Regions from separate parts of the Lysinibacillus sp. FSL P2-0066 genome, predicted to be linked through region 2. Evidence: riboswitches for the same ligand, from Rfam matches in the RefSeq annotation. Region 2 holds a riboswitch; each other region holds the start of a gene.
The links. A riboswitch is a leader RNA that binds a small molecule or an ion and turns the genes downstream of it on or off. The one in region 2 is predicted to bind thiamine pyrophosphate.
Positions count from the first base shown of each region.

Region 1: another riboswitch for thiamine pyrophosphate. It lies ahead of thiC (phosphomethylpyrimidine synthase ThiC); the one in region 2 lies ahead of thiW (energy coupling factor transporter S component ThiW).
Region 3: another riboswitch for thiamine pyrophosphate. It lies ahead of thiT (energy-coupled thiamine transporter ThiT); the one in region 2 lies ahead of thiW (energy coupling factor transporter S component ThiW).

Region 1 is NZ_CP150202.1:228,573-231,746, forward strand. Features, by position in the region: gene MKZ14_RS01125 (methyl-accepting chemotaxis protein) at 1-60, shown strand, start outside; gene MKZ14_RS01130 (AEC family transporter) at 172-1,101, shown strand; TPP riboswitch at 1,162-1,276, shown strand; gene thiC (phosphomethylpyrimidine synthase ThiC) at 1,417-3,174, shown strand, end outside.
Region 2 is NZ_CP150202.1:837,158-840,331, forward strand. Features, by position in the region: gene MKZ14_RS03935 (VWA domain-containing protein) at 1-736, shown strand, start outside; gene thiW (energy coupling factor transporter S component ThiW) at 1,006-1,506, opposite strand; TPP riboswitch at 1,603-1,710, opposite strand; gene MKZ14_RS03945 (MFS transporter) at 1,777-2,973, opposite strand.
Region 3 is NZ_CP150202.1:3,848,101-3,851,274, forward strand. Features, by position in the region: gene MKZ14_RS19195 (hypothetical protein) at 1-259, shown strand, start outside; gene map (type I methionyl aminopeptidase) at 288-1,043, opposite strand; gene thiT (energy-coupled thiamine transporter ThiT) at 1,206-1,766, opposite strand; TPP riboswitch at 1,900-2,007, opposite strand; gene MKZ14_RS19210 (DUF4870 domain-containing protein) at 2,134-2,457, shown strand; gene MKZ14_RS19215 (hypothetical protein) at 2,513-2,635, shown strand; gene MKZ14_RS19220 (SMC family ATPase) at 2,677-3,174, opposite strand, start outside.

The DNA.
Region 1 (3,174 bases), 610 kb from region 2:
AATATGAACGATATTTCAAACGAGCTACAAGAGGTTGTAAATCGATTTAAGCTTGCTTAAAGGGAAAGGCTGCCTTCGTTATAGAGGCAGTCTTCTTTTATTGTGAAAGTCAGAGAAATTGACCTAGAAGGAATTCGACACTACTATTAACACTGGAAGGGGGACATTGATATGATGTATCTCGGAATGATTTTCTTTCAAATTGTTGTACCTATTTTAGTGTTACTTGTAATAGGCGCTATACTACAAAAGAAATTTCGCTTTAATTTAAAAGCATTATCTCAGCTTATTACATATTGCTTTATGCCAGCAGCTGTTTTTGTAAATTTATATGAAACACATGTGGAATTATCTGTACTGGGAGAGGTCGGATTATTTATTGTACTCTTTATCGGTAGTCAAATGATACTCAGTCACTTTATGGCAAAAGGGTTAGGTTTAGCTAGAACAGAGGCAGCTGTCTTTAAAAATAGTGTTGTGCTCATTAACTCGGGTAATTACGGTATTCCAGTGGCTCAAATGATATTTGCCACGCAACCTATTGGAGTAGCCATTCAGGTCATGCTCGTAATCTTTCAAAATATGACTACGTATACATATGGTTTATACAATTTAATTTCTTCTACAAAGTCAGGTATGACAATCATCAAGGATTTCTTTAAAATGCCTATTATTCATGCGCTGATTATAGGTGTCGCTATGAATTATTTTGATATCGGTATTCCACAGTTTATCAAAATACCAGTAGAACATGTGGCAGATGGATTTATTGCTGTGGCTCTAATTACTTTAGGTGCGCAATTATCACAACTAGAGATGAAATCAATGTTTAATAAAACCGTCTTTATCAGCTGTTTTACGCGACTAATTATTGGACCATCTGTGGCATTGGCCATTATTTATATATTGGGATTAGATGGAGTCGTCGCACAATCACTCTTTATAGCTAGTGCCTTTCCAACATCCCGCAATAGTTCTAGTCTAGCATTGGAATATGATGTAGATTCAGCAACAGCCGCGCAAGCTGTTTTATTTTCAACCATTGTAAGCTGTATAACTGTAACCATTGTGATCTATTTTGCAGAAGTATTATTTACCTAGTAAGATAAAAAATAACTTCCATCTCTTAGTATTATCTGCTACACTAGCATCAAACTAAATAGTATTAACTAGGGGAGTCTGATGAGTCAGGCTGAGAGGGAAACGCTACGAAGTTTCTTGACCCTTTGGACCTGATCTGGCTCATACCAGCGTGGGAAAGTTAAGAAGCTATTGCAGAGTATGCAATCAATAGACCTTTACATTCGTGGCCGGATCCAAATAATTATTTTGGATTCGGCCTTTATTTTTTAGATTGTTGGGGTGAGCTAGAATCGGTCCTTATATCAAAATAAATTTAAGGGAGAGAAGTAGCTCATGTCAGCAATTAGTGAAAAGAATATGACCATTATGTCCAGCTTTGAGGGAAGCAAAAAAGTATATGTGGAAGGATCACGCCCAGATATTCTAGTACCTATGCGAGAAATTGCATTAAGTCCGACAACAGGCAGTTTTGGAAATGAAGAAAATCCTCCTATTCGAGTATATGATACGAGTGGACCCTATACAGATCCAGCCTACCAAGTAGATATTACGAAAGGTTTACCTGCCTTACGAAATACATGGATTCAAGAGCGAGGGGATGTAGAAGTATATGAGGGACGCGCCGTTAAACCAGAGGATAATGGCTTTCGTCGTGCAGATGACCCACGTAATCATGAAAATATCTTTCCTGGATTAGCAAGAAAGCCTTTACGTGCTAAAAAGGGTAAAAATGTGACACAGCTTCATTATGCACGAAATGGGATTATAACGCCTGAAATGGAGTTTGTAGCGATTCGCGAAAATGTGGAACCTGAATTTGTCCGTTCAGAAATTGCAGCGGGGCGTGCTATAATGCCTTCTAATATTAATCACCCTGAGGCAGAGCCGATGATTATTGGACGTAATTTCCATGTGAAGATCAATGCTAATATTGGGAATTCTGCTGTAACTTCTTCCATTGCGGAAGAAGTTGAGAAAATGACCTGGGCAACACGATGGGGTGCAGATAATATTATGGATTTATCGACTGGTAAACATATTCATACAACAAGAGAATGGATTATTCGAAATGCTGCAGTGCCAGTGGGAACAGTGCCAATTTATCAGGCTTTAGAAAAGGTAAATGGTGTAGCAGAGGATTTAACGTGGGAGGTTTATCGTGATACCCTCATTGAACAAGCTGAGCAGGGTGTGGATTACTTCACCATTCATGCAGGCGTCCTTTTACGCTATGTACCACTTACAGCAAATCGTGTAACAGGCATTGTATCTCGTGGGGGCTCTATCATGGCACAGTGGTGTTTATATCATCATCAAGAGAATTTCCTGTATACACACTTTGAGGAAATCTGTGAAATTATGAAAGCCTATGATGTTGCTTTTTCCTTAGGTGATGGTTTACGCCCAGGCTCAATTGCAGATGCCAATGATGAGGCACAATTTGCAGAGCTTGAAACATTAGGTGAGCTAACGCAAATTGCTTGGAAGCATGATGTTCAGGTGATGGTTGAAGGGCCGGGTCATGTACCAATGCATCTGATTAAAGAAAATATGGACAAACAATTAGAGGTTTGTAAGGAAGCGCCCTTCTATACATTGGGACCACTCACAACAGATATTGCTCCAGGTTATGACCACATTACCTCAGCCATTGGAGCAGCGATGATCGGATGGTTTGGTACAGCGATGCTTTGTTATGTGACACCGAAAGAGCATCTTGGTTTACCGAATCGTGAGGACGTTCGTGTGGGCGTTATCACTTATAAAATTGCTGCACATGCTGCTGATTTAGCAAAAGGCCATCCAGGTGCACAACAACGAGACGATGCACTGTCTAAAGCGCGCTTTGAGTTCCGTTGGCGTGATCAATTCAATTTGTCACTAGATCCCGAGCGTGCAGTGGAATATCATGATGAGACACTCCCAGCGGAGGGAGCAAAAACAGCACACTTTTGTTCTATGTGTGGGCCTAAATTCTGTAGTATGAGAATTTCACAGGATATTCGTAATTATGCTAAAGATAAGGATTTAAATACGACTGAAGCGATCCATCAAGGTATGAAGGAAAAGGCTGAGGAGTTTAAAAAAGCA
Region 2 (3,174 bases):
TGTGGCAGAAAGCGAGAAGGAAGATCCTGTGTTAGCCCAGTGGCAATATGGTCTTGGTAAAACATTTGCCTTTACATCTGATTCAACGGGTAAATGGACAGGAGATTGGGCAAGATGGCAGAATTGGGGAGCATTTTGGCAAACACTTATTTCTCAAATGCTACCAAGCTACAATGATGTAGCCTATGATGTAAGATTGGAAGCAGATGGTTCCTTTATGATTACAGACCCTACAAATGAAGCCGCATTTTTAGATATTGTAGCGGTAAATGAAGCAGGGGAGGAGCTAGAAACACAACTTGAAACCATTTCCGCATCTCAAGTTCGAGCTGTAGTACAAGCTGAACCTGGATTAATTTTCTTCCGTGTAGCAGATGAAAAGCAGGCCATTTACCAGGCAGGTCTAAGTGTTCCTTATAGTGCCGAATACGAACTACTCCCTGTAAATAATCAACTGATAGAAGAGTTGACTCAACAAACAGGAGGCACTGTTTTAAAGGAACCACAAGATGTCTTCCGTGACTTTACGACAAAAGGAGCAGATCGGCAAAATATTGCCACATGGCTGCTCTTAGCGAGTATGCTCCTATTCTTTATTGATATTACCATAAGACGTTTTGGTTGGAATTTCCTAACGAACGCGAAGAAGAAAGAGCCGCTGGTTGAGGAAAAACCTGTACAGGCAGAGAATACAAATGTAGCACAGTTATTAAAAGGCATGAAAAAGAGATCTTAAAATGGAGGAGGCAGTGCAAACTTTAATAGGTTTGCACTGCTTTTTTTGTATTGTTTGAATAGAGAGTTGCTCCCTTTGTAGAGAGCGGCAAGGTGATCTAAAAAGTGGGCTCTTTGCTCATAAGGAGAAGAAAGGCGCTCTAAGAAGAGCCATTGCCGCTCATAAAGGAAGAAAGACGTCCAAGTTTGGGCACAGCCTTCTCATAAAATGAAGAGAGACGCTTTAATTTGGACTACCCCTATTTCAAAGAATGCTCCTATTCTCCCCTCTCAATAAAGAGAAGAATTAAACCTCTTTACTAGCTCCGTTTTACACAAGCTGCTAGCAACCATAACACCTAAAATGGCGCCGATTATACTTGATGTTAAAAAGGCTGGTAGGAAGAAGAGAGCTGCTACAGATGTGCCCATGAATAATTTTGCATAAGGGACGGCAATAAGTGAAGCAAGAATGCCAGTGCCTACAACTTCTCCGATACATGCTAACCACATTTTACTGCTATATTTATAGGCAAGGGCAGCACAGAACGCGCCAATGACACTTCCAGGGATAGCTAATAGAGAGCCTGTCCCGGTAAGGATTCGAATGATAGCCGTGACAAAGGCAACAATAACTGTTGGTACGGGTCCAAGTATAATGGCTCCTATCACATTAATAGCATGCTGAACGGGGTATGCACGTGCGATTCCTGTTGGGATGGATATGAAAGTAGACCCTGCAACAGCAATGGCTACTAATAAAGCCATAACTGTTAATTTACGAATTGACATAAGGTTCACTCCTTTTGATAAAGTTCGTGAGGAAAAATAAAAAGGCCGCCTCCTTGAAACACAATAGGAAGCGGCCTTGCCTGTATATAGTGACAATAGCAAGTAGCGCCACTTCCCTCCGCTAGTATGAACTAGATCAGGTTCAAAGGGTCCGTATATTACCATATACGTCTCAGCCTTTTAAAGACTCCCCTAGTGGTTAAAATCATTCAATTTTGTGAATCAACAATAATGTAACATACTGCTAAAAATAGTCAATGATTTTTCAGACTATTTTGTATCGGGATGCATTAAATGAGGTGCTTTTTTCAATGTCCAGATGAGCGCAAGGAAGAAGCAGGCTAATAATATGATAGATCCGAAAATATAGGGGCTATTCATATTCCAGTCAAATAATAGACCAGCTAAAGCAGGTCCAATCATATTCCCAAGGCTCATATAGGCATTATTCAAGCCCGCAGCAAATCCTTGCTCTTTCTCTGCAAGCTTTGAGATAAGTGTATTAACAGCTGGACGAATTAATGTCGTTGCTGTAGAGAAAATCGTTGCTACAACTAATATAAGGGCAAAGCCAGAAACAAATAATATTAAGAAAATAGCAACAGCTGCAATAAATAAATTGACAAGTACTACTTTCATTTCACCGAAGCGATTGAACAGTGGTGTAATGATAAACATTTGTACTACTACTCCAAAAGCACCACCAACAACTAATATAATTGCTATATCCACAGGTGTGTAATTAAACTTTTCTGTCACAAATAATGATAATGTCGTTTGGAAATTTGCAATTCCGAATGAGAACACCAGCATAATAATAAGCATTACAAAATAAGGCATATGTATGGAACGAGCCATTTGCTTCGCCAGATTGTCTTGCTTTTGTTTCTGCTGAGCAGTGTTTGGTTTGGTAGATGGTAATAAGAAATAAGATAAAATAGAAGCTAGGATGGCTGCAGCTCCAGCGGTGAAAAATGGAAAATGTAAGCTTACCTTTGCTAAGAAACCACCGATTCCTGGCCCAATCATAAAGCCAAGAGACATAGCGGCACCCAACATCCCCATACCTTTCCCACGTTCTTCATAGGTTGTGACGTCAGCAACAAAAGCCATAATAGGAGGTGCAACAAATGCGGAACCTAGACCACCTAAAAAGCGTGCTAAAAAGAGCATCCATACATCTGTAGCAAGGCCGAAACCGATTTGAGCAAGACCTGTTACGATAAGACCGAAAATAATTAAATTTTTTCGACCGTACTGATCTGAAAGATTCCCAGCAATAGGAGAAAATACGAATTGAGCTAAGGCGAACGTTGCAATTAGCATACCTAGAACTTGTCCTGCTGCACCAAATATTTTTAAATACTCTGGCATGACAGGAATAATTATGCCGATACTCCCCATTGCGATAAACATATTAAACATTAAAATATACAAAGCCGCCTTATTGGACTTCTGCTGGGTCATCGAATGAACCCCCTTTTTGTAATCAAATATAGTACAGTCTATCATAAAGAATTATTGCTTGGCTAATAGTTAAGATTATAGAGTTGGTTCTATATTTAGAATGGTTTTCCACAAAAGGTTTCGTCAGGGCACCAAGAATTGTAAAATAATCCACTTTTGTAATAAGAATGGATGGACTTCGCTTGTGAAATTTGTGAGTTT
Region 3 (3,174 bases), 1.6 Mb from region 2:
TTATGGTTGGAATGGCTTTGGTCTCAGTACGCCTCTTTGGGCAGTGATTTTACTGACATTAGGAGGAGTAATTGCACTACATATCCGTTTCCATCACTTTGATGTTATGTTTCCGAGTGTTTTTATTTGGGCTTATATTGGAATCGCCATACATAATGGTTTTGATGAGCTACTTGTCACTACAGCTGCTTTATTTTTATGTGGTGTTCTCTTTGTTGGCATTTTATTTATTAAAAAAAATCCTGCCTACCAAAAATAAATTGGTTAGCAGGATTTTTCATTGCATCCTATTCTTCGTCTAATGACGTTAAGATAATCGGTTTATCTTTTGTCACAATGACTGAATGTTCGATTTGAGCTACAAGTGATTTATCCGGTGTCACGAATGTCCAGCCATCACCAGCTTCTACGATATGCTCTGCATTTGCTGAGATAAATGGCTCAACCGCAAGTACCATACCTTCTTTCATAATGGTAGAATCCCATGCATCGTAATAATTTAAAATATGGTTGGGTTCATCATGTAAAGATTGACCTAAGCCATGACCTGTTAAATTCATAATAACAGTTAGGCCATTAGCATTTGCCTCGCGTTCAACTGCTTTACCAATTTGATTTAATTTAGATCCAGCCTTTACCTTTGTCATTGCTCGATCAAAGGCGCTTTTGGCAACACGACAAAGCTTTTCTTTGTCCTCATAGCCATCACCAACAACAAATGAAATTCCTGTGTCAGCAAAATAACCATTTAAAGAGCCAGAAACATCAATATTTACGATATCCCCTTCTTGAATAACACGCTTTCCTGGAATACCATGTGCTACTTCTTCATTAACACTAATACATGTATACCCTGGGAAATCATATTCTCCCTTTGGTCCAGAAATAGCGCCTGCCTCTGCAAACATGCGGCCAGCAATTTCATCAAGCTCAAGTGTTGTAACACCTGGTTTTGTAGCAGCTTTCATCGCTTCACGAATTTCAGCACAAATGCGTCCTATTTTTTTAAAAGCTTCAATCTCTTCTTGCGTTTTTACAATCATGTATAACGTCCCTTTCATCTAATATCTATTCTTTAATATAACATAACTTTTTATGCGTATAACGATAAACGCTTTAAATATTGTATGCTTTCCTACTTTGCAAAGTGCTAAAAGAGCTATTCACGACAAAAAAGTCCCTCCACTCATGTGAAGGGACTTGCATTAAGCTTTTCTTTGCATTAATTGTGGAGCGGCTGTGAATAAAAGAACACCAACGATTGCCGTTAATATAGTTGCTGGTAGCATATATGTACCATTGTAGATGATGGAATAGATCCATGCATTTTGGTCGCCCGCATATTCGGCAAAAAATACAGCACCAGCAATTGTATGTGCTGTGTATCGTAAGAAGCCTGCGAAAACGGTACCTATTATTATATAAAGTGCCATTTTTGTTTTATTCATATGTTTAGCAGCGTCTAACACTGGTCCACGTACAACCGCCGCTAAACCTACAACTGTAAAAGCAACTCCATAATCCAATAATCCTTGTAGCCAGTGCACTATATAGGAACCAAACATTGTTTGCATAACACCCACAAGTAGTCCCGTTGTTAACCCAGCTACTAAGCCCCAGCGAAATGCTATTAACATAATTGGTACCATAACAAGACTAACTGAACCGCCTTGTGCCCATACTTTAAAGGAAACTTGATCCAGTACGAGACCAATCGCTGCAAAAATCGCAATCTCCACTAGCATTAATAGTCTTTTTTTGTCCATACATATTCTCTCCTTTGTTCCGATGTAGGATACAAGAGCAGGAATAGAAAAGCGCTGATATGTCTCTTTCTGACACCTTTTTCCTTTAAGAATGAAAAAACGATGTCAGGACAGAGCCTCACATCGTACAAGTGTCGGTTTCTATCCACATCCCTACGCAAGCGTTAACTTACAGGTTCGAAGAGTCAAGGCATTACGTGCCCAGTCTCAGCTGACATCATCAGCTCCCCTTGTGGTCGTTACATCTGAATTTATTTGAACAATCTCATTGTACGCAATGGATAGGAGGATTACAACCTTCTATACAATATATTTTTTGAAACTTTGCTGTTTTTCATGCGTAAATATTTAAAAAGGAGGTACAACTATGGAGAATCAAAAAATTTTAGCTGCCTTTAGTTATCTTAGTATTTTCTTCGCCCCTTTTATCGTTCCATTAATTGTTTATTTTGTGACAAAAGACAGTGATGTAAAAAGACATTCGATTCGTGCACTTGTCTCTCATTTAATACCTTTTGTTTTTGGCATTCTATTCTTTATTGTCTTTGTTTTTTCTACATTTAGTTTAGATCCAACCTCCAGCAACAAGACCATGATGATTATTTGGTTTACTTCATTCGCCATCTATGCGCTCGTCTCACTAGGTATTGTGATTTGGAATATAATTCAGGCTGTTCGTGTTATCCGTTAATGTTTTATTTTTAAGTGAAACAGGTAGTAGTAATTGTAAAAGGAGCTGTTTTAGGATGAAAGTATCAAACGTTGTAAAAACTGCCGTCAAGTTAGCACCTATTGTTATTCCTATCGTAAAAAAAGTAATGGCTGCAAAAAAGGGAACAACGCCTACAACCCCAGCTAGAAAAAAATAAAACGAAGGCGTATTCCTTTTTTCTGGAAATACACCTTCATTTTATTTCACTTCAAAATGGGTTTGACTATGGCCATTCAATGTTTTTTCCACATGTAAAACCGCTGGCATCGCAGATTTCAATTCAGGTACATGCGAAATTACACCAATCATGCGACCAGAATCCTGTAAATCAATTAATGTATCAATTGCTTTATTTAGTGATTCCTCATCAAGTGAGCCAAAGCCCTCATCAATAAACATCGTTTCAATATGAATGTTACCTTGGAAGCTTTGAATCACATCTGCCATCCCCAATGCAAGGCTTAACGAAGCATTAAATTTCTCGCCACCTGATAATGTTTTGACATCTCGTAATTGATCCGTATAGGCATCATAAACATCAAGACCAAGTCCACTTTGCTTCGCATGCTTTTCTAACCTATCTGAGCGCCTAAGCTCAAATTGACCGTTTGATAAATGATATAGCCGTATATTGGCAGCAACTGTAATTTGATCTAAGTAATTAATTTGGATATAACGCTCAAAGGATAGCTTTTT